Regions from separate parts of the Lysinibacillus sp. GW823-FHT06C08 genome, predicted to be linked through region 1. Evidence: riboswitches for the same ligand, from Rfam matches in the RefSeq annotation. Region 1 holds a riboswitch; each other region holds the start of a gene.
The links. Region 1 has a riboswitch for S-adenosylmethionine ahead of AC1Q6O_RS21650 (bifunctional homocysteine S-methyltransferase/methylenetetrahydrofolate reductase). Riboswitches for the same ligand answer to the same signal wherever they lie in the genome.
Positions count from the first base shown of each region.

Region 1 (7,857 bases):
CAGGCGTCACCTTAATACCTAAATCTACAACCTTATAGCCATTGTTACTTAAAATAATATCAACAAGGTTTTTTCCAATATCGTGCACATCACCTTTTACAGTAGCAAGCACCATTTTCCCCTTGCCTGCACTCTCCTCGTTCTTCTCCATATATTGCTCTAAATGGGCAACAGCAGCCTTCATCACTCCAGCAGATTGTAAAACCTCTGCTACGATCAATTGGTTATCATTAAATAAACGACCAACCTCAGCCATCCCATTCATTAAAGGCCCATTTATAATATCAAGAGGTGACTCAAATATTTCTCGGGCAGCCTCTAAATCAGCAATAAGTCCTTCTTTGGTCCCCTCCAATATATAGTAGGCTAAGCGACCTTCTACAGTTTTCGGAATATCTGCTTCAGTCTTTTCCTTCTTTTTATCACGATAAAAATCGGTAAATACGGCTAATGTTTCATCATTTGTATTAAATAACAAGTCATTGGCTAGTTTAATTTCCGCTTCTGGAATTGAGGCATACCGTTCTAGCTTTTCAGTATTGACAATGGCATAATCTAAACCAGCCTGTGTACAATGATAAAGATATACAGCATTGAGAACCTCGCGTCCAACCGGTGGTAAGCCAAACGAAATATTACTAACTCCAAGCACCGTTAATGCACGGGGCATTTTTTCTTTAATGAGACGAATTCCTTCAATTGTTTCTAGTGCTGAGCCAATATATTGCTCATCTCCCGTTCCTACTGGGAACATTAATGGGTCAAAAATGATATCTTCAGGTTGCATTCCCCATTTTTCTGTGAGTAATTGATAGGAACGTTCAGCAATTTCAAGCTTCCGATGACGATCGACTGCCATCCCTGTTTCATCGATTGTTCCCACAACTAACGAGGCACCGTACTTTTTCACTAATGGCAATACGGCATCAAACCGTTCTTCACCATCTTCTAGATTAATAGAGTTAATGATGGCCTTCCCTTGCGAAAACTTGAGTGCCTCTTCAATAACCTTTTCGTCTGTGGAATCAATAACAAGTGGAACCTTAACTTTTTTCACGACCTCCTGCATAAAGCCACGGATATCTGCTAATTCATCACGATCTGGGTTCGCCAAGCAAATATCTATGACATGTGCGCCATTTTTCACTTGCGCCCTTGCGATCTCTGCTGCTTCCTCAAATTTCCCATCAATAATTAAGTTTTTGAATTTACGAGAACCAATAACATTTGTTCTTTCCCCAATAAATAACGGACGCATAGAATCATCGTATAGAAGTGGCTCGATACCTGATACTGCGTGACCATGCGTTTTTTCTGGTAGCTGACGAGGCTTTTCATCTTTTAAAATTTCACGTATAGCCGCAATATGTGCAGGAGTTGTACCACAGCATCCACCCACAATATTGAGCCAACCCTTTTCTGCAAATCCTTTTAATTTTTGCGATAAAGATTCTGGAGACTCATGATAACATCCTTCTTCATCAGGTAAGCCTGCATTTGGATAACAGCTAATATACCCCGTTGACAGCTCTGCTAATGAGCGAATATGATCCGTCATAAATTCAGGTCCCGTCGCACAGTTTAAGCCCACCGATAATGGTTGAATATGCTCGATGGAAATATAAAAGGCATCAATGGTTTGCCCTGCAAGAGTAGTCCCCATAGGCTCAATTGTTCCAGAAATCATCACAGGTAATTCTTTACCAGTTACCTCGAAAGCACGAGTTACCCCAAGGGTACCTGCTTTCACATTTAACATATCCTGACTTGTCTCTAGCAATAGCACATCTGCCCCTGCTTCAATCAATGCCTTTGCCTGCACAAAGAAATTTTCTTCTAATTCATCAAATGTAATGCCGCCTGTAACTGACAACGTCTTCGTTGTTGGACCCATTGCGCCTGCAACAAAGCGGGGCCAGTCGGAAGTCGTATAATTGTCAACTGCTTGACGGGCAATTTCAACTGCACGTTTATTAATTTCTTCCGCTTTTGCACCTAGATTATATTCATTTAATACAAGAGGTGTTCCACCAAATGTATTTGTACAAATAATATCTGCCCCTGCCTCTAAGTACTTATGATGAATTTTCTCAATGACATCAGGTCTAGTAAGCACTAAATTTTCATTACAGCCATCTAGGTCCTCTCCACCAAAATCATCTGCTGATAAGTTTTCATTTTGCAGCATGGTTCCCATTGCGCCATCTAGAATTAATATTCTTTTATCAAGTTGTTCTTCAATCATGTGCTTAGCCATTTATACTTACCCCTTTTTTCTGTTCATCCAATTGCTCTATATATTTCATTAATTCTAATGTCACATCGTAGCGTAAAAATGGTGTAATAAGGTAAATACCTTGGAAATATTGCGCAGCCACTTCTACTAATTCCTTGGCAATTGCAATCCCCTCAAGTGTAGCGCGTTCCTTATCTTCACCACATGCTTTCATCCTTGATAAAGCATCTTCAGATAATTTTATGCCTGGCACCTCATGATGTAAAAACTCTGCACTTTTATAACTCGTAACGGGCATAATGCCAATATAAATCGGTGCTTGTAAATGCTTCGTTGCTTCATATATTTCTATAATTTTTTCCTTTGTATAAACAGGCTGTGAAATGAAATAGTCTGCTCCATGCTCAATCTTTTTTTCTAAGCGTGCCACAGCACGATCTAAAACACGAACATTAGGGTTAAATGCAGCAGCCACAGAGAAGTTAGCCTTTTTCCGTAGTGGTTTCCCTGAGAAAGAAACCCCTTCATTTAATTGTTTAATTAATTGGATAAGCTCCATCGAGGAGACATCATATACGCTAGTGGCACCAGGGAAATCTCCAACCTTCGTTGGGTCACCCGTAACAGCTAGCACATCATGAATTCCTAAGGCATTTAACCCCATTAAATGTGATTGAAGACCAATTAAATTACGATCTCGACAGGTAATATGTGTAAGGGGGCGCACGCCATTAGTACTTTTCAATAACGCCCCCATTGCAATATTGCTAATACGTGGGGATGCCAATGAATTGTCTGCCATCATCACTACATCGGCACCTGCCTCATATAGTTGTTTGGCCCCTTCAAGAAATCCATCTATTTCTAAGTGTCTAGGTGTATCCAACTCTACGATGACCGAGCGTTCACGCTTTACTTTTTCATGAAGTGGTTCAAATTTAGCTGGCTCGGCATCACGAACAATTTCAATCTTTTTAGGCTTCGCATGCTTTTCACTAACTGGTGATAGCTCTTCTAAATACTTCTTTGCGGCTGCAATATGCTTTGGTGTCGTACCACAACAACCCCCAATTAAGCGAACACCCTGATCACGCAGTTCAACAGCAGCGCGACCAAAATAATCAGCCTCCGACTCATAAACAACACGCCCGTCCTCTAAATCTAATAGCGAAGCATTTGGATAGGCTGACATAAATGCCTTTGCCGGAAGTTCTACAGCCTCAAACGCTTGAATCGTATGATATGGACCTAGACGGCAATTGACACCAACAATATCTGCACCAAGAATCTCTAACTCATGTAGCGCATTATTTAAAGACATACCATTTTGTAAAACACCAGGCTCATGCATAGATACTTGAGCAATTATCGGTATATTAGTTTTGGCGCGTAGCACGTTTAATGTTGCTGTTAATTCTTCAAAATCATAATAAGTTTCGAGTAAAAGGCCATCAGGATTTCCTGCAAGTAACACACTTGCCTGCTCTTCAACGGTCGCTAATATGTCATCTAATGTTGCATCGCTTTTACGAATGCCACGAATTCCACCAATTGTTCCTAAAACAAATTGACCGCCATCCGCTGCTGCTCGCTTAGCAATAGTAATAGCTGCTTCATTAAATTGTTTGACACTTGATTCTAGTCCATAGCGAGCTAATTTAATGGCATTGGCACCGTACGTATTCGTTTGAATAATATCAGCACCCGCTGCGATATATTCTCTATGAATCTTTTCAATTAATTCAGGTCTCTGAACATTCATTTCCTCATGACAATACTCCAATCCATAGCCATACAACACTGTGCCTATTGCACCGTCTGCCGTCAATACATGCGTTTTTAATTTTTCAAGCAATCCCATAAAACTAGCCTCTCTTCCTCTATTTCTGTATAATAAAAAGCCTTCTTTTATATAAAAAGAAGGCTTTAACGACTCATCATTATTGTTCCTTCTCATCTTCGACTCAACGGTCTTCTGGATTTAGCACCTGACAAAAAGTTGGTTGCTGAAGCTTCAATGGGCCAGTCCCTCTGCTTCTCTTGATAAGAATTATTAAGTATGAATTTTTTAAATAATTAAAAGAATCATATCGTTTACAGACGAATGAGTCAAGACTATTTCACATAACAAAGAAATTATTTGCTTAAAAACTTAGAAATTGGATAGTTCTTCTGCAAGCTCTTCACCAATTTTTTTCCCATTTTGAATGCAAGCACCAATACCTACTCCAAAATAAGAGCAACCCGCTATCGATAAATTCGGATAGTTTTCATTCAGCTCTAGTAGTAAGCCTTGTAGCGCTTCCCGGTGAGCTAAGTCATATTTAGGCATTTGATCAATCCACTTTGTGACATTCACAACGGTTGGCTTTTCATCAATTCCTAGGCTTTTCCGAACATCTTCTAAAGCGACGGCTGCCAATTCGTCGTCAGTCATTTTACGTAACTGCTCATACGCCGGATTAATACTCTTATAGAATAGGCGAACAAGTAGTTGATTGTTTTTCGATGTATGCTTCCACTTGCGACTCGTCCAAGTTGCTGCATTACAAGTGACATCAGAATTATGCGATACAATATAGCCTGTTCCATCCGCAGGTAAGTTTGCATCAGGCACATCAAAGCCTAGATAAATAGTAATGGCTGATGCTGTAGTAAACTGATCAAAATAATGTGTTAAGGAGTCGTCCTGTAATATACTTTGAACCGCTTCATTCGGTAGCGCTAGAACAACATAATCTGCCTCAATGTATTGACCATTTGCTAATGAAATCGAATACTTGTTCTCCATTTTTTGGACATGATTTGTGGCTACCCCTTTAATGATGTCTACCTCTGTTAATTTCTGTTCTAATCGCTCAATTAAAGAGGATAATCCATTTTGAAATGAAATAAATTTTTTATTAGCAGCTTTAACAAATTGCTCACGATTCGCATCAAAACCTTTTATGATACTTCCATAGTCATTTTTATAGTCAATTAAATACGGTAAAGTGGAGGCAATAGAAAGTTGGTGTAAATCACCAGAATAGACACCTGCTAAAACAGGTGCAATTTGATTTTCCACAAGCTCTTCGCCAAGATAATAAGTTAAAAATTCCCCTATTGAGCTTTCTTTTGTAAAACCTGCATTGGGTAAAGTTAAATCTTTTAAAGCTTCTTGTTTGGCCTGGTCAGAGATAAGTGTGCTTTCCTCAAGTGATGCCACACTCATAGGTATACCGAAAGTAGAATCCGCTGGAATGGCGTGCAGCTCGTTATTTGTATAAATATAGGATATACCTGTTTCGTTGTAAACGAGATGATCTTCAAAGTCTAGCTCCTGCACTAGCTCCATTACACCTTTATGGCGAGCTACGATTGAATCAGCACCAGTTTCCATAATAAAACCTTGTTCATAGGCTGAATATAGTTTGCCACCTAAATATGTATTTTTTTCTACGAGCACTAGCTGAACATCTAAATTTTTTTCCTTCACTTGGCGTTGCAGATAATGCATTGTGCATAAACCAGTAATACCGCCACCTAATACAACAACTGTTTTCATAGTAAACCGCCCCTATTTTTAGTTCTGTCTACAGTATAAACTTATTTTCATTGAAAATTACGTTAAACCCTTTACAAATTTAGCAAAAATAGAGCTATCTCAACTGTGAGATAACTCTAGCTCCAAGAATATGCTTACTAAACACACATTATAATGAGTACTATAGTGTTTAATATAGCTACTAGTGATCTAGCTTTTTAAATTTTGGGCAAAGCTAGCTAATTTTTCTGCTGAGTTCGTTACTTCAGTAAAAGAACTACCCAACCCACTTAATATACCTGCGATTGCTTGTATTTTCGTCGCCATGCAATCATTTTGATCTTTTGCTTCTGTCATTGCCCCTACTATATTTGTAAATTGTCCTTCCGTGTGTAACATATTATCCTCACCAGATGCCACCTCATCTTGGATATGAATGAGAGATTGCTCTAATTTCCCGGTGCGTTCACTCGTTTTTTGCAACAATAATGCAACAGCGGTGACAGATTCCTTTGTTTGAATGGATAATTTACGTACTTCATCAGCTACTACACTAAATCCCTTCCCTGCTTCTCCGGCACGGGCTGCTTCAATAGCAGCATTTAAGGCTAACAAATTGGTCTGATTGGCAATATTGGTAACGACACTCATAATCGTTTCCATTTCCTTCGACATATCAGATAATTGTTCAATATTTTCTTCTATATCATGAAGAGATTGAATAATATTATGCATATTTAGTGATTGTTTCTTTAAACATTCACGTCCATCCAGTGCTTGGTTTTCAGCCAGCGTAGACACTTCTAGCGATCTCTTTGCCAATTGTTCAATTTCCCCAGACTGCTCGCTTAGTCTGCAAAATGAATTATTGGTTTCCTGTGAAATGGTCGCAAGCAATTCAGAGGAGTGTACAATTTGTCGTTCAATTGCTTCTTTTTCTAGTTCCATGTTTTCTTTATGCTGTTCAACAGTATTTTCATATGCCTCTAAAACAAGTTGCTGCTCGAAATTACAAATTTTAGAAATGGCCCTTATTGTATTAAACTGATCTCGCGGATGATCGATATGCTGTTCAACCAAGTCTATAAATGAGAGAGATAAATCTTGGAACGCGCAAATATACCATTGTGTTCTAAGCCCAATATGTACGTGCACCTTTGCAATTTTCACACGCCTTTGGTAAAATTCCTCATCAATCGTTCCGTTAAACATTTCAATAATGTGCTGCCGTAACGTTATTTTAAGCTTTTCTACAGAACTATGATGACTAATAATATTTACCAAATGTTGTTCGGTACCGATCATATTGTAAAAACGGTTTACGATGTGATCAACATTGTCCATAACATACGGCTGGAATGCTTTTAAATATTGTAAGTCTTGCTTCGTTACATTTAGCATTTCAATTTGCTTCACCATTAATTGGCGATTAGACAGCTCCATTTTCACCGTATATTGCTGTAAATCCAACGCCTTCGTCTTACTCTGTTTTTGAAAAATCACTTATCTTCCCTCTTTCGTTCCGTTTACTTTATCAGGCTGAGAAACAATAAATACCTTTTAGCATATTGATTGATACAACAAAAAATACCGATTAATAGGCTGACCATATTACTATGTTCCCATTTTCTTCAACTATTTCATTTGTCACACTGCTTCCTCCAAAAGCAGCCACACATTGTTCTATCATGAATAAAAGGTGAATTGCACTCAACTAACAGATTTTCTCTATACATTGACTACAGTCGATTTATTTATGTATGATTTCATTTCAAAATTACTCATTTACCTTAAACATTTTAAAAATTACTGTCAATTTTATTTATACCATAATTTTACATAACATATATATAAAGTCCTTACTACTACATTGCCTGAATTTCACCAAAAAAAAGCTACCACAATATTATTGGTAGCCTTTTGTTTCATTTGTTTGTTTGATTATGCTTATTTTTTTTATCTTTTTTCTATTTTTCAATTGATTATCATTAAATTTCACTATATTAATATTTTATACCCTTATTCTAAATAATTATAAATACTCATAAATAAACCCTCATACAATACAAAAGGATTATTAACTTAGACCATATAA
Region 1 is NZ_JBXAHN010000014.1:32,143-39,999, reverse strand. Features, by position in the region: gene metH (methionine synthase) at 1-2,257, opposite strand, end outside; gene AC1Q6O_RS21650 (bifunctional homocysteine S-methyltransferase/methylenetetrahydrofolate reductase) at 2,250-4,097, opposite strand; SAM riboswitch class I at 4,187-4,286, opposite strand; gene AC1Q6O_RS21645 (protoporphyrinogen oxidase) at 4,389-5,783, opposite strand; gene AC1Q6O_RS21640 (globin-coupled sensor protein) at 5,973-7,265, opposite strand.

Region 2 (7,857 bases), on a different contig from region 1:
TCCGAGCAGTTGCTTTAACGGATACTGTACAGGGCTCCATCATGGTTATCGGAACTGTCATTTTATTAATCGGTACTATTATTGCAGGTGGAGGCATCGATAAAATTATGACCTCGCTGGTCGCAGAGAATCCCAATTTCGTATCTCCATTTGGAGCAGAAGGGGATTTAACACCTCTGTATGTTTCAACATTTTGGATATTAATTGGTGTGGGGGTGGTCGGTCTTCCGCAAATCGCCGTGCGTGCGATGAGTTATAAGGATTCTAAAAGTATGCACTTAGCGATCATTATAGGCACGATTGCCATCGGGACGATCATGTTTGGGATGCATCTAATTGGTGTGTTAGCACGACCTGTCCTACCTGGCATCGATATTGGTGATAAAGTCATGCCACTCTTAACATTGAAGGTACTGCCGCCATTTTTAGCAGGGATTGTCTTAGCAGCACCAATGGCCGCTACCATGTCTACTGTCAATGCACTGCTCATGCTAGTAAGCTCTACGGTTGTCAAAGACATCTATTTAAATTACATGAAGCCAAAGGCAAGTGATGCAGAGATTAAGCGTGCCAGTTTTATAGTAACAACGGTCATTGGCTTAGCGGTTGTCCTCTTTGCACTCCATCCACCTGATTTATTAGTGTGGTTAAATTTATTTGCATTTGGTGGACTTGAGGCAGTCTTTATTTGGACGGTAGTTCTCGGGTTATACTGGAGGAAAGCAAACAAATATGGCGGCATTTCGTCAATGATTTCAGGTATGGCTTTGTATATTTTCATTGACCGGTTCTATCCGGCCGCTTTCGGTATGCATACCGTTACGATTCCTATTATAGCTTCCTTCATTATTTTTGTAATCGTCAGTCTTGCTACTAGTCATAAATTCAAGGACGAGCATTTCCTCATATAATGTAAAACAACGCCGCAGATTTTTGACTGTGGCGTTGTTTTTATTTAATGAATCATATAATCGTAGGCATTTTTTGCAAGGAGCGTCATCGTCACAATGATAAAAAGCGTACGGACAAAGCCGCTTCCTTTTTGAATGGCCATACGAGAGCCAAGCATAGCCCCACCAATTTGAGCAACCCCCATAACTAAACCATATACATAATGGATTTGACCTAAGTAAGCAAACATACAAACACCTGCCACATTACTTGCTAAATTTAAAAATTTCGCATTTCCTGCCGCCTTTAAAAAATCAAAGCCAACAAGCAAGAAGCTAAAGATTAAAAAAGAGCCCGTTCCAGGACCAAGAAACCCGTCATAAAACCCAATAGCAAATAATAGCATCATAAATAAAAATAAGTGCGTTTTAGATAGATTTTTAACCGTTGAGACAGCGCCCCAATCCTTTTTAAAGATCGTATATATCCCAACAGCCGCCAGCATGATAAGCATTAATGGTTTTAATAGGGCTGGGTTAATTAAATGAACAGTCCAAGCACCACATAATGATCCAATGAAGGCGAGAGGGAAATATTTCAGGACAGATCGAATTTCAAGCTGACCAGAACGGTAAAAGGAAATGGACGATGTGAGTGAGCCCATCGCGCCAGCTAATTTATTGGTTGCTACTGCAGCGGCGGGATTTAAGCCAACAAACAATAAGGCTGGTAAGGAAATTAAACCACCACCTCCAACGACAGAATCGATAAATGCTGCCAAAAATCCAAAGGAAATCAATAGTATTAAAATATGTACATCCACATCAAAAACCATGCTTACACCTCTTTTTTTATTAGTTACTACTGAAATAGTAACTAATTTATTCGATGCTGTAAAGCCTAATTTTTTCATTGGCAAATGTTCACAACAGTAGCCTATAATAAAAATATGGAGGGATGATATGAATGAATTAATCGCCCAATTAAAAGAACTGGGATTGACAGAATATGAGGCAAAGGCCTATACAGCACTCGTACAAAATAGTCATGTCAGTGCCTACCAAGTTAGCAAAAACTCTGGGATACCAAGAGCTAGAATCTATGACATATTAAATGGTCTTGTTGAGAAGGGATTCGTACTGAAAGAGGAAACGGCGGATCAAACGACTTATTCTTCCATTCCTGTCGAGATGTTTTTGCAGCAAGTTCAACAGCGGTGGCAATCGAATTTTACGTCGATTAGTGATCAATTAGAAAAACTAGAAACGAAAGAACAAGAAACGGAACCTAAAGTGTTAATGCTAAAAGGGAAGCAGACAATCATCAATTATTGTCAAACCTTATTAAAAAAAGCAGAGACAAAAGTCATCCTATCGATGTGGGAAGATATGTACGATGCCTTACGCGAGGATATCGAAGGGGTATCACAGCATGTGGAGGTGCATGGCATTACCTTATATGTCGGGGAACATCTGGCATCTATCGATCAGCACAGAGCCACACACTATACGAGAAAGACTTCTACACCCCATTGGTTTATTTTATCGGTTGATGGACATGAAATGATTTATGGTCACTCGCCGTCAAACCAGGAAACCGCTTTTATAACGAATGATCCTGTGCATATTTATTTATTAGAGGATTATGTTTGGCATGATGTTCTTATCAATCGACTAGTGAAGCGTGATGATAAAGAGCTTGAGGACTGGATTGCTAAAGAACGTAAAGCATTTTTCTTAGAGTAGCTATAAGGGAAGGGGAGCATCTTGAAAAAATGGATGTTGCCAGTATTGTTTTATGTATTATGGATTGGCGGATGTGATTCTGCACCGCTGCTAGTTCCACCTAAGATTCAGGAGCTAACCATCGTTCCTGACCATATCCAACAGCATATTATAGCTCAAGAAAGAATTCAGTTATTGTATGAAGATGACATGACGTACTATCTTGTCATGTTTTCGAAAGGAAATGTGCTAGCAAGTGTGGCAGCAAATGAAGATCGGTTAGTCATTCATTTCAAGGAAGGAAGCGAGCAAAAGAAAGAAGCTCAACCGTATGTCTATGCCATCAATAAAAACCCGAAGCTGACGATTATTGAGCTATATATTAACGGCAAAAGCATGGCGATAGATCGCATGACTATGATGTAATAAAAAAACCGAAATCCCTAAAAAAGAGATTTCGGTTTTTGTTGATATTAATAAAATACTTTATCTACATTGTATTTGGAGCGGAACGTATTAATCGCATATGTTTCATAAATTTCACGTTCCATAGGATCTTCTACTTCATAGACTTCAATTTTAAAGACCTCGTCACGATAGTTTTTCAACGGAGATACATTGTCTTCAAAATGTTTTTTAATGCGTTGACGAATTTTACGTGCTTTGCCGACAAATAATAGCTCATTCTTTTCATTATAGAATAAGAAAATGCCGCCTTTATCACGTGTGATTTTGTGGAAGTCGATGAAACCAAAGTATGGTGTAATTGGGACATCACCTGGTTTTACATCTTGTTCGCGTTGGCGAATGACTACATCTGGTTTTGGAAATTCAATATTAATCAAAGTATTCACGTTCCTCTCTATTACTAAAGATATATGGTAACATAATAGCGGCATGTTTACCATAAAATTTCATGTAGAATAACCATATACAGCAAGCTTAGTGTTTATCAAATGATTGGAGAACATGCATAGGAATAACAAAATATTCTATGAATTATTGATATTCTAACTAGTCCATGTTACAATTCAAGATAATTAAATAATCTTATCAAGAGAAGCAGAGGGATTTGGCCCGATGACGCTTCAGCAACCTCTAACAAATGTTAGAAAGGTGCTAATTCCAGCAAAGGTTTTTCCTTTGAGAGATAAGAGTGAACGTGAAAAAAATCCTTCTCATTCTATCTCATATGGAATGTGGAGGATTTTTTAATTTTTTCGAAAAAGGAGCAAAAAAAGAGAGGGGAACGCAAGATGCCAATTAATATTCCGAAAAATTTACCTGCTGGAGAACATTTACGTGAGGAAAAAATCTTCGTAATGGAAGAGGACCGTGCGAGAACACAGCAAATACGTCCATTAAATATATTAATCTTAAATTTGATGCCTGAAAAAGAAAAAACTGAGCTACAATTACTACGATTACTAGGAAATACACCATTACAGGTGAATATTACTTTTTTAAACACAGCTACTCATGAATCTAAAAATGTCAGTAAGTCTCATTTACAATTATTCTACACAACGTTTAACCAAATTCGTCATCGACGCTATGATGGTATGATCATTACGGGTGCGCCAGTAGAAAAAATGCCATTTGAAGAGGTTAACTATTGGCAGGAAATTGCTGAAATTATGGATTGGTCAAAAAAGAATGTGACATCCGTGCTACATATATGTTGGGGGGCACAGGCTGCTTTATATCATCATTATGGGATTGGAAAGGTCGAGCTTTCTGCTAAATGCTCCGGCGTTTATTCTCATGTGATTACTGATTTAACAGTAGATTTAGTACGAGGCTTTAGTGATTTATTTACAGCCCCTCATTCTCGCTATACATCTGTCTCGATTGACGAGGTTCGCAATCATCCAGACTTACGCTTATTATCCTATTCAGAGGATGCAGGTGTATTTATCGTGCAATCCAAAGATAATAAAAACATTATGATTACTGGTCATTTAGAATATGATGCGACAACATTAGCCGATGAATACAGTCGCGATGTTGCCAAGGGCATCCATATAGACGTTCCAGTAAACTACTTCCCAAATGATGATCCAGCAAAGGCACCGATGAATACATGGCGTGCCCATACGCATTTATTGTTCTCCAACTGGTTGAACTACTACGTATACCAAGAGACACCATATGAATGGGATTTTGTGGACGAAATTGAATATCATATTTAAATAACACTAAAAAGTCTAATTTCTTCGCTAAGCAGCTTGAAGGAATTAGACTTTGTTATTCTAGATTTTTCTTGTCAGAACTCGTTTTATCTGGTGGCGCCTGGTCGTCCTGTTTGGATGTAGCGTTGCCCGCTTCAGAATTGTCTTGAGTAGAGACTGGATTATCTGTTTTTTTCTGATTGGAAACTGTATTATCTGGTGTCGCCTGATTGTCTTGCTTGGAAGCCATAGTCGCAGGTTTAGCCTGATTAACTTGAGTGGTACCTGTATTAGTATCGTTCGCCTGATTATCCTGATTGGAATCTGTATTAACAGGTTTTGTCTGATTATCCTGATTGGAATCCGTATTAACAGGTTTTGTCTGATTATCCTGATTGGAATCCGTATTAACAGGTTTCGTCTGATTCTCCTGATTGAAATCCATATTATCAGGTTTCGTCTGATTGCCTTGATTAGAAACCGCATTACTCGCATCAGTCATTTGCCCCTGATTAGAATCCGCATGACCCATTTCAGTCGAATTACCTTGTGATTTTCGGTTACGAATAACAGCTACAATGAGTAGAAGTATGGGTAATAATATGGTGCAAACAAATGCATAAATTGGCCAAATCTCATCATTATAAATGTTGGAATGGACGATGTCTGGGTGAACAATTTGCGAAAGTCCGACCATAATAATACCCATTGGTAGGATAAGTGGACGGTGATCCTTCAATTTCATAATTTGTGCAATCCCGACAACAGTTGTATAGAAGTACATAAACGTTCGAATAAAAATGGATACAATCCACATAAAAGCCATGATAATTTCAATGCGCTGTAAAAAATTTCCGATAGAGATTCTTTGTGCTAGGGCATAGCTAGGGAAAGTTCGCGAAGCCGTGTTGGCTGGCCCTAATACTAAAATAGATAGAGTAATCAATGTTACTAGAACAAATCCACCGAGAAGCATGCCTATGTAAAATCCTTTCTTTGAGGATTGCTGGACATTGACACTAGCAGGGTAAATCATTAATAACATAACTAACGAAAAAGAGAAGACACTTACAAAGCGGATGATACTATATAAGATGGATGTTTTGGATGCTTCCATAATCGGTTGTATATTTTCAAACTTAATTTGTGGGGTGATACTGACAACAAAGAAAATAAAAATTAAGACAAACATAGGGAAAAGTATTTCTGCTGAACGAGCAAAGTTTTCTATCCCTAAATAGGTAGCATACATAATTATAATAATAAACAACAAGGCAAATGCCATAGTAGGCGTCTCTGGCATTACCTCTGTTTTCATAAAAGCACCAATAAAATACAGTAATTCTCCTCCCGCAAATAGGGTAAGAGAAAGGAAGCCCACCACTGTGATTTTTCCAAAAAAGCGACCGAGAAGTTTTTCATTTGCTTCAATAAAATTCAGTGTCGGTGTTTGGTCCCCTAACGTCACAAATAATTTCACAACAAGCAAACTAAGGACAACACCAATACTTGCAGCAATCCACGCATCTTGCTTACTAGAGCTTGCAATACTTGAAGGGATGATTAAGATGGCAGTACCGATAGAAAGGAGGAATGTGATAATTGTAAATTGTCTTGAACTAATTACTTCTTTTTCCATATAAGTGTCCTCCAATTCATGACGATGTGTCTACTATTTTGTGAGTGAAACGATAAAATCTTTAATTGGTGTAAAAATAAAGGTTATAAAATCTAGAGGACTCGGGATATTTATTTTGAGAGCAATGCCCATATTAAGCGCTGTTCCAATTAGTAATAGGATTGAAAAAACAAGAATGGTTTTGGTCTCTTGTTGCTTTTTGAGTTTCGGGATATATAGTATCGCAATAATGATTGAAATGATTAAGATGGCTATTGCTAGTACCAATCCACTATCCCTCCTTTGGCTTTTTTAATAATGAGTTTTGCATTGTGCCTAAACCTTGTGTTGTCACTTTTACATGAACATGGATTGGTAGATCAGGAAAGATATTTGGCCAATCGTTTTTGATTTTTTTCCATTGTTTAGCATCTGCACGATGTAGGGCATCACCATAGCCTAAAACATCCACTTGGTATTGCTGTTGAATTTTTTCTAATGTTTTTTCAATACGTTCATCGATGCCTTGTGCTGTTTTTTTATTGATATAATCCACCGTTTTATTTTTCGTTAGATTGATATCACATTCGACCTCTCCTACATTTTGTTCCACATTTATTTGGACATCAATTTGCGGTTTCCCATTTTTAAATGATCCCTTTACTTTTGTGGAGGATTTCGTAATCTCAGTTGAGAGTGTACCTTGCTTTGGACAGGTGACGATTTCAATCGTACTTTGTATTTTGTCACTGAGGAAACTAATACTTTTACTTTCTCCCTCTGAAAGTAAACCAATGTATTGATCTCCTTTAAAGATGGCCAATCCTGCATATTTTAACAACACAGGTGTTTTAACACGTTGGACGTTTGTTTGATCGGCCCCTAACCGTTTATCCCCATGAACTTCAATCGCAGAAATCAAAGCCCCATTGTCCTTTTCACTGAGCCTTGTGACCAATTCGTCTATATTAATAGCAATAGTAGAGCCCCAAACTTTTTCAGAAACTTTGAGGGAGTTTAAGATTTTATTAGCAGGAACTTTTTCGATAGGTGTGAGAACATTTAACACTTCCTTAGCTGTAGCCTCATAAGACATGATGACATCGAAATCCTTTCTAAACTCATGGTCTCGTGCAATTAAATCTAATGAATCACTGATTCCATCTTTAGCGAGATCTTCACCTAAAACGACTACCTGTAGATGGGCAAAATATGGCTTCCGTGCAGCAATGGTAGTCATTTTGCGGATGGCCTCAAAAATTGTTTCCCCTCTAGAATGATAGCTGACAACAGGGGAGCGCTGAGTGGAAGCTTGTCGCATGGAAACCTCACTAGGATCAACTATTTGAACGGTAATCTCATACTCATCATCTACTTTGTCTATACCAAGCGCTACAACAATGGCTAATTCATTTAATTCACGCTTACTCCAGCAACCACTTAACAGTAAAGT
Region 2 is NZ_JBXAHN010000008.1:149,083-156,939, forward strand. Features, by position in the region: gene panF (sodium/pantothenate symporter) at 1-911, shown strand, start outside; gene AC1Q6O_RS17880 (TSUP family transporter) at 956-1,726, opposite strand; gene AC1Q6O_RS17885 (TrmB family transcriptional regulator) at 1,854-2,636, shown strand; gene AC1Q6O_RS17890 (hypothetical protein) at 2,658-3,041, shown strand; gene AC1Q6O_RS17895 (nucleotide excision repair endonuclease) at 3,089-3,460, opposite strand; SAM riboswitch class I at 3,663-3,772, shown strand; gene metA (homoserine O-acetyltransferase MetA) at 3,872-4,807, shown strand; gene AC1Q6O_RS17905 (GerAB/ArcD/ProY family transporter) at 4,863-6,425, opposite strand; gene AC1Q6O_RS17910 (hypothetical protein) at 6,459-6,692, opposite strand; gene AC1Q6O_RS17915 (Ger(x)C family spore germination protein) at 6,697-7,857, opposite strand, start outside.
Region 2: it holds a riboswitch for S-adenosylmethionine, as region 1 does, so the genes downstream of both, metA (homoserine O-acetyltransferase MetA) here and AC1Q6O_RS21650 (bifunctional homocysteine S-methyltransferase/methylenetetrahydrofolate reductase) in region 1, are expected to answer to the same signal.

Region 3 (7,857 bases), on a different contig from region 1:
GCCGCCTTTATTGAATTCCCCAACATGGATAAATGGATCTGTTCCTTCGGCTGCCTTTTCATCTTGTACATTATACATACCCGTAAATAAAATCATAAAGGCTGTAGCTGAACAAATTAATAAGGTATCAATGTATACAGACGCTGCTTGGACAATCCCTTGTTTAGCAGGGTGGGATACTTCTGCTGCGGCAGCTGGGTGCGCCCCAGTCCCTTGACCAGCCTCATTTGAATAGATTCCTCGTTTCACACCCCAAGCAATTGCGGAGCCAATAATACCTCCAAATATTTCTTGTGCTCCAAATGCACTTGAGAAAATTAAAGCAAAGACGGATGGTACCTCTGAAATATTCATAGCGATTATAATAATTGCCATAATAATATAGGCTATTGCCATGAACGGTACAATTACCTGTGCAGCGTTGGCAATCGATTTAACGCCCCCAATAATGATAGCACCAAGTAAAACGACAATAATTAGTCCTGTAATCCAAGTTTCAATACCGAAAGCGTTTTCAACAGCTCCTGCAATGGCATTCGATTGCACACCTGGCATAAGTATTAACATAGCAATCAAAGCAGCTACAGCGAAAATCACTGCAAACCATTTTTGACCCATTCCTTTTTCTATGTAATAGGCCGGTCCACCACGATATTCAGTATCTTTCTCTTCTTTATAGATTTGCGCTAATGTTGATTCTACATATGCGGTTGCCGCACCAATAAAAGCAATTGCCCACATCCAAAAGACAGCACCAGGTCCACCCATCCCAATAGCTGTTGCAGTACCGGCAATATTCCCTGTACCTACACGACCCGATAGTGCGATAGACATTGCTTGGAAGGAGGAAATCCCCTTTTCTGATTTCTCCCCCTTAAACATTAACACAAACATATCTTTAATAAGTCTTACTTGCAGGAATCTTGTAATGACTGAGAAAAAAAGCCCAATCAACAAGATACCATAAATAAACCAAGGTCCCCATAATATGTCATTCAATTTGCCAACAACTACATCCATCTTACCCCTCCAATTTGAATTACCTTACTTTAAGTCACTATATTATTACACTTTTCAGAAAATTACAATATTATATTTAAGTAACAATATTTAAGTAAGGATCCTATTATTTGGAAGGTGTCGAAACTATTTTATTATATATCCAATCCGTCTAAGAGCATTATTGATAAAATCTCGAATATACATAAAAATCTCTTCACGCTCTACTTCATGAAATAAATTATGATAACAATTTGCCCATTCTTTAAATTGAAACTCGGTTAGCTCTTGCTGATGAAGCCAATTGCGCATTTGTCGAGTTTCCGTAATTTTATCTTTTTCAGCTGTCATAATTAACATAGGCATATTAGGAAATTCATGCTTAGGTAGCATAACTAAATTTTTCATCATCTGTTGAAGCTCACGATACCATTTCACTGAAACAACAGACATAAATGGAATATCATCCTTCATTTCCTCTCTACCCTCAACACTGCGCGTTAATGTTTCAAATGTCAGGTCATGCGTCAATTTAACATTTGCTGTTAATGCACTCAAACTCGTTAAAGCATTTGATAATTTACCTGGTAAAAGCTTCAAATGCAGCCAGGGTGATGTCAAAATAATACCTGCACACTCATACTTTTTCTTTTGCATGGTATGAAGAACTAAAGTAGCGCCTAATCCATGCCCTATTACAAAGGTTGGCAAATTATATGAAAAGGCATTCTCAATGAGATTTCTTGTATATTTATTGTACAATTTGAAGTCCTCATCATGGACACGCGCAAATCTTGCATTGATGCCATGATTCGGTAGATCCCCCATGACTATGTGGAAGCCTTCCATTCTTAATTTTTCTATAAGCCATGCATACCAACGGTGGTTTTCATAAGCACCATGAAGAATAGCAATCACAGCCTTTGCTTGTCCATCAGCTTCCCATTTCCACATTCACATAGTCCTCCTAAAAAATAATTACAATTTGATTATATCGAAATAACAGCACATTTTAATTTTATATTTCCTTAAAGTTGCGTATTTGATACGATAATACTATATCTACAGAAAGAAAAGAGGCGATTCTCATGATTTATCCATTTAAAGATAAAACACCAAAGATCGATCCATCTGTTTTTATTGCCGATTATGCAACTGTTACCGGAGACGTAACAATTGGAGCTGAAACAACTATTTGGTTTAATACCGTAATTCGTGGCGATGTTTCACCAACAATTATTGGTGAACGGGTAAGTATCCAAGATCTTTGCTGCTTACATCAAAGTCCTAGGTTTCCACTCATCATTGAAGATGAGGTCACAGTAGGACACCAAGTGACTTTACATAGCTGTACCATTCGAAAAAATGCCTTAATCGGTATGGGCTCCATTATTTTAGACGGAGCAGAGATTGGAGAGGGTGCATTTATTGGAGCCGGAAGTCTTGTGCCTCCTGGTAAAGTCATACCTCCAAATAGCTTAGCATTAGGTCGTCCAGCGAAAGTTGTCCGAGAATTAAACGCTGAGGATAAAGAGGATATGGAGCGTATCGTACGTGAATACGTAGAAAAAGGTCAGTATTATAAATCTCTACAAAAATAAAAGCTTATAAAGAATACATTCATTATAAAAAATCCCTCGCTTTCCATGACCATTGTTCAAGGAATAAAGGCGGGGCATTTTTGCAAAAAAACAAAAGGGGCAGAAAAGCCCCTTTTGTTCATCATACATTAGAATAATTTTCTAACGACTTCAGCACTTTAGCACAATAGTTTACAGACGTGCTTTTACACGTAATGCGTCAGCTTTATCAGTTTGTTCCCATGGTACATTTAAATCTGTACGACCGAAGTGACCATAGGCTGCAGTTTGTTTATAAATTGGACGACGAAGATCAAGCATTTTAATAATTCCTGCTGGGCGTAAATCAAATAGCTCACGAACCCATTCTACGATTTCGCTTTCCTTCACTTTTCCTGTACCAAATGTATCAACAGCAATGGAAACAGGCTGTGCCACGCCAATTGCATACGCCAACTGGACTTCAGCGCGTTCTGCTAAACCAGCTGCTACAATATTTTTAGCTACATAACGTGCCGCATAGGCAGCTGAACGGTCAACTTTTGTTGCATCCTTACCTGAGAATGCACCGCCACCGTGTCGTGCATAGCCACCGTATGTATCAACAATTATCTTACGGCCCGTTAAACCAGCATCTCCTTTTGGCCCACCAATGACGAAACGGCCAGTCGGATTGATAAAGTATTTTGTTTTTGTATCTAATAATTCGCTTGGCACAACAGGAGCAATCACAAGTTGTTTTAGATCAGCCTGAATTTGTTCAAGTGTTGCTTCTTCATCATGCTGTGTTGAAATAACAATTGTATCGACACGTACAGGTACGTTATTGTCATCGTATTCAATTGTTACTTGTGTTTTACCATCGGGGCGTAAATAAGCTAGCTCACCAGATTTACGAACTTCAGTTAAACGACGTGCTAACTTATGAGCTAAGCTAATTGGTAACGGCATTAGCTCAGGTGTTTCATTACATGCATAGCCAAACATTAAGCCTTGGTCCCCTGCACCAATTGCTTCAATATCTGCATCTGTCATAGAACCCTCACGAGCCTCTAAAGCTTGGTCAACACCTTGAGCAATATCTGGAGATTGCTCACCAATTGCTACAAGTACCGCTAAATTTTCAGCATCAAAGCCATATTTCCCACGTGTATATCCGATTTCTGCCACAGTATCACGTACAATACCTTTGATATCTACATAAGTAGAAGTAGTAATTTCTCCCGCTACTAATACTAATCCTGTTGTTACAGTTGTCTCACACGCTACACGTGCATTTGGATCTTCTGCTAAAATAGCATCTAATATGGCATCCGAAATCTGGTCACAAATTTTATCTGGATGCCCTTCTGTTACACTTTCTGATGTAAACAGTCGACGTTTTGTCATTTAGTTTTCCTCCTATTACTCTTACAAAAAGTATTTGAATACGGTACTCATTACCCATGTCAAGTCCGCTCCTAAGGATTGAACTCTCAAGCCGCTGTTGTTGTCATTTCACTTTACGTGAAAAAATAACTGCTACTTTTAACACGAGGATTTCGAAAGATCCGTCATTATAATAAGGAAAGAACTACATATACTTACCTTTACATTGATTTTTAACAATAAAAAAATCCTTTACTCACGTTACTATACATGAGGAAAGGAATAATGACTTCGTTACCTTTCACTCTTATCGTTCAAGGGATTTTCCCTTGCATCAGGTTGGCACCAACGCATGTCGTGAAATAATTCATGCAGGTTGCCGGGTTTCACAGGGCCTGACCCTCCACCAGCTCGGGATAAGAGTATCCGTTCAATTTTCATGTTACTGAAAAGGTAGAACGTTGTCAAATATTTTCTTATGTATTACTGTATAGTAAGGAAGGAACAAATAATCACCATAAAAATTTTCATTCTTGGGTGATGATGTAAACAGAAGAAAATTAATCCCTACAACATACCTAGCATCTTGTGGTAACATATGTGTGGCTCAAATTTTAGACAATTTACTGTAGCATTGAATGTTTTCTACTCGAAAAACATTATTTTTTGTCAGTTTATTGAAAAGTAATAAAAACTCTAAAATAATTTCTTAATTAGTATAGATTATTTAACCAATTGTGTTATACTATTTTTGAAATTAAGAAAAAATCCCTCTAAATCAAGGGAATACTATAAAAAAGGATGGTATTTAATCGATGAATTCAGTAGAAATTGCAAACGAACTGAAGGAATTATTAAGCGGCGGTAACATTAACGTTCAACTTTCAGTACCACAATTAGCAGAAAAAGCTACTTCTCGTGGTGAGGCAATGTTAACAGTAGATGGCGCAGTTCGTGCAGAAACTGGCAAATACACTGGTCGTTCACCTAAAGATAAATATACAGTAGAAGAAGAAAGCACAAAAGATCAAATTGACTGGGGTAAAGTCAATCAACCAATTTCCTCTGAAGTGTTCGATAACCTGTATGTAAAAGTAATAAAATATTTAAAAGAACAAGATGAATTATTTGTATTCAAAGGCTTTGCTGGTGCTGACAAAGATTCACAATTAAGCATCCAAGTTATTAATGAATACGCTTGGCACAACCTTTTCGCTCATCAATTATTTATCCGTCCAACTAAAGACGAATTAGCTTCGCATGTTGCAGACTTCACTGTCATCTCAGCTCCTAACTTTAAAGCAGATCCTGCGGTTGACGGTACTGCTTCTGAAACATTCATCATTGTATCACTTGAAAAGAAAATTATCTTAATTGGTGGTACTGAATATGCTGGTGAAATGAAAAAATCTATTTTCGGTATTATGAACTACTTATTACCACAACAAGGTATCCTTTCTATGCACTGTTCAGCAAACGTTGGTGAAGCTGGCGATGTAGCATTATTCTTCGGTCTATCTGGTACTGGTAAAACAACATTATCCGCTGATCCAGACCGTAAGCTTATCGGTGACGATGAACACGGCTGGTCTGATAATGGTGTATTCAATATTGAGGGTGGTTGCTATGCAAAAACGATCAACCTTTCTGCTGAGAAAGAACCAGAAATCTACAATGCAATCCGCTTCGGCTCTGTTTTAGAAAACGTAGCTGTTGATCCAGAAACTCGTATTTGTGATTATGATGATGGATCATTAACAGAAAATACACGTGTAGCTTATCCGATTCAATACATCGAAAACATTGTTGATCCTTCTGTAGCAGGTCATCCAAAAACAATCATCTTCCTAACAGCTGATGCGTTTGGCGTTTTACCTCCTATCAGTAAATTAACAAAAGAGCAAGCTATGTATCACTTCTTAAGTGGTTTCACTTCAAAACTTGCTGGAACTGAACGTGGTGTAACAGAGCCAGAACCAGTATTCTCTACTTGCTTCGGTTCTCCATTCCTTCCACTTCCTGCAACAGTTTATGCAGAAATGTTAGGTCAAAAAATTGACGAACATGGCGCACAGGTATTCCTAGTGAACACTGGTTGGACTGGTGGAGAATATGGTACTGGTAGCCGTATGAAGCTTTCTTATACACGTACAATGGTGCGCGCAGCTATCGATGGTAAATTAACAAATGTTGAAACGACACAAGATGCTGTATTTGGTTTACACATCCCAACAGCAGTTGAAGGTGTACCTTCACAAGTGTTAAATCCTCGTGAAGCATGGGCAGATAAAGCTGCATACGATGCAAAAGCTGCTGAACTTGCAGGTTTATTCAACGAAAACTTCCAGAAATTTGCAAACGTTTCTGAAGCCATCACTACACTTGGTGGCCCATTAAAATAACAACTAGAACAAGAAAAGGGAACGAGATAATTCGTTCTCTTTTTCTTTCCCATAAAACATAGATGAAGCTAATATAGGGAGATACATATGAAAAGAAAATACAAATTACTAGTAGCAATCATTACTATATTATTGGCATTATTTATTGGTGCTGGTTTTTTTGCAGGCAACTACTTTTATAATCTGGCATTAAATCCGGATACTGATAAAACAGCTGTTCTAGATGCCCCCCATAATTTAATTGATAGCAATTCAAATGAGGCTCAAGAGAAAGAGGACCGTGAGCAATGGTTTAACAAGCATTATGAGGAGAAGGCTATTCAATCCTATGATTCTCTTAATCTGCATGCTTACGCTATCCAAAACAGCCAGCCCACGGACAAATGGGCAATTATTTTCCATGGCTATTCAAGTGATGGTACACAAATGACTAAGTATGCTAAACAATTTTATGATATGGGCTATCATGTGCTAATTCCCGATGCAAGAGGACATGGTCAAAGTGAAGGTGATTATATCGGCATGGGGTGGCATGATCGTTTTGATGTTGTTTCATGGATTGACGACATTGTAAACGGGAATAAAGATGCTGAAATTGTGCTATTTGGAGTTTCAATGGGAGGCGCCACTGTGATGATGGCTTCAGGCGAGGATTTGCCGTCAAATGTAAAGGCAATCATTGAGGATTGCGGTTATTCTTCCGTATGGGATGAATTTTCCTATCAATTACAAGCAATCTTTCACTTGCCTTCATTCCCAATTATGCAATTCTCTTCAGTCGTAACTAAATTAAAAGCAGGCTATACTCTGGGAGAAGCTAGTGCTGTTGATCAAGTGGCAAAATCGAAAACCCCTATGCTGTTTATTCATGGAGACAACGATACTTTTGTCCCTTCGACCATGTTGAATGACGTATATGAGGCAGCAAATGTACCGAAGCAAAAATTACTTGTCGAAGGTGCTGGTCATGGCGAGGCGGAAAGCGTAGCTGGCGAGCTCTATTGGGAAACGATTCAGTATTTCTTAGAAACTTATATGAAATAATAAAGTGCCCCTTCTTTTAGAATACCTATTCATCTCCAGATGATAGCTATTTAAGAAGGGGCCTTAATAATTTCATTTTCTAGTGTTGCTTCATCCATTCACAAAGAGCACGTACGGTTTCACGATTTTTAGCTGGCGGGTATTGGTGTGCATAATGAAGGTCATACCATGTTTCGTATGTTTTATTAGCATCGTCTAAGAAAAATGCCAGTTGTCTAGCATGCTCTATATCCACATTCTCATCCTGATAGCCATGAATAATTAACACTGGAGCTGTTATATGCTCTACTTCAAACAAAGGTGTACGAGCATCATAGGCTTCCGGTACACGGTTTGGTGTTCCTCCGATAACGCGTTTCATCATCCGTCGCATATCTGTACGTTCCCAGTAAGTGGCCGTTGCATCAGAAACTCCAGCCCATGTCACAACGGAAGTAATATCCCTTCGTAAAATTGCTGTCCAT
Region 3 is NZ_JBXAHN010000004.1:248,274-256,130, forward strand. Features, by position in the region: gene AC1Q6O_RS12835 (alanine/glycine:cation symporter family protein) at 1-1,020, opposite strand, end outside; gene AC1Q6O_RS12840 (alpha/beta hydrolase) at 1,147-1,953, opposite strand; gene AC1Q6O_RS12845 (gamma carbonic anhydrase) at 2,088-2,600, shown strand; gene metK (methionine adenosyltransferase) at 2,772-3,968, opposite strand; SAM riboswitch class I at 4,252-4,370, opposite strand; gene pckA (phosphoenolpyruvate carboxykinase (ATP)) at 4,763-6,349, shown strand; gene AC1Q6O_RS12860 (alpha/beta hydrolase) at 6,437-7,393, shown strand; gene AC1Q6O_RS12865 (prolyl oligopeptidase family serine peptidase) at 7,473-7,857, opposite strand, start outside.
Region 3: it holds a riboswitch for S-adenosylmethionine, as region 1 does, so the genes downstream of both, metK (methionine adenosyltransferase) here and AC1Q6O_RS21650 (bifunctional homocysteine S-methyltransferase/methylenetetrahydrofolate reductase) in region 1, are expected to answer to the same signal.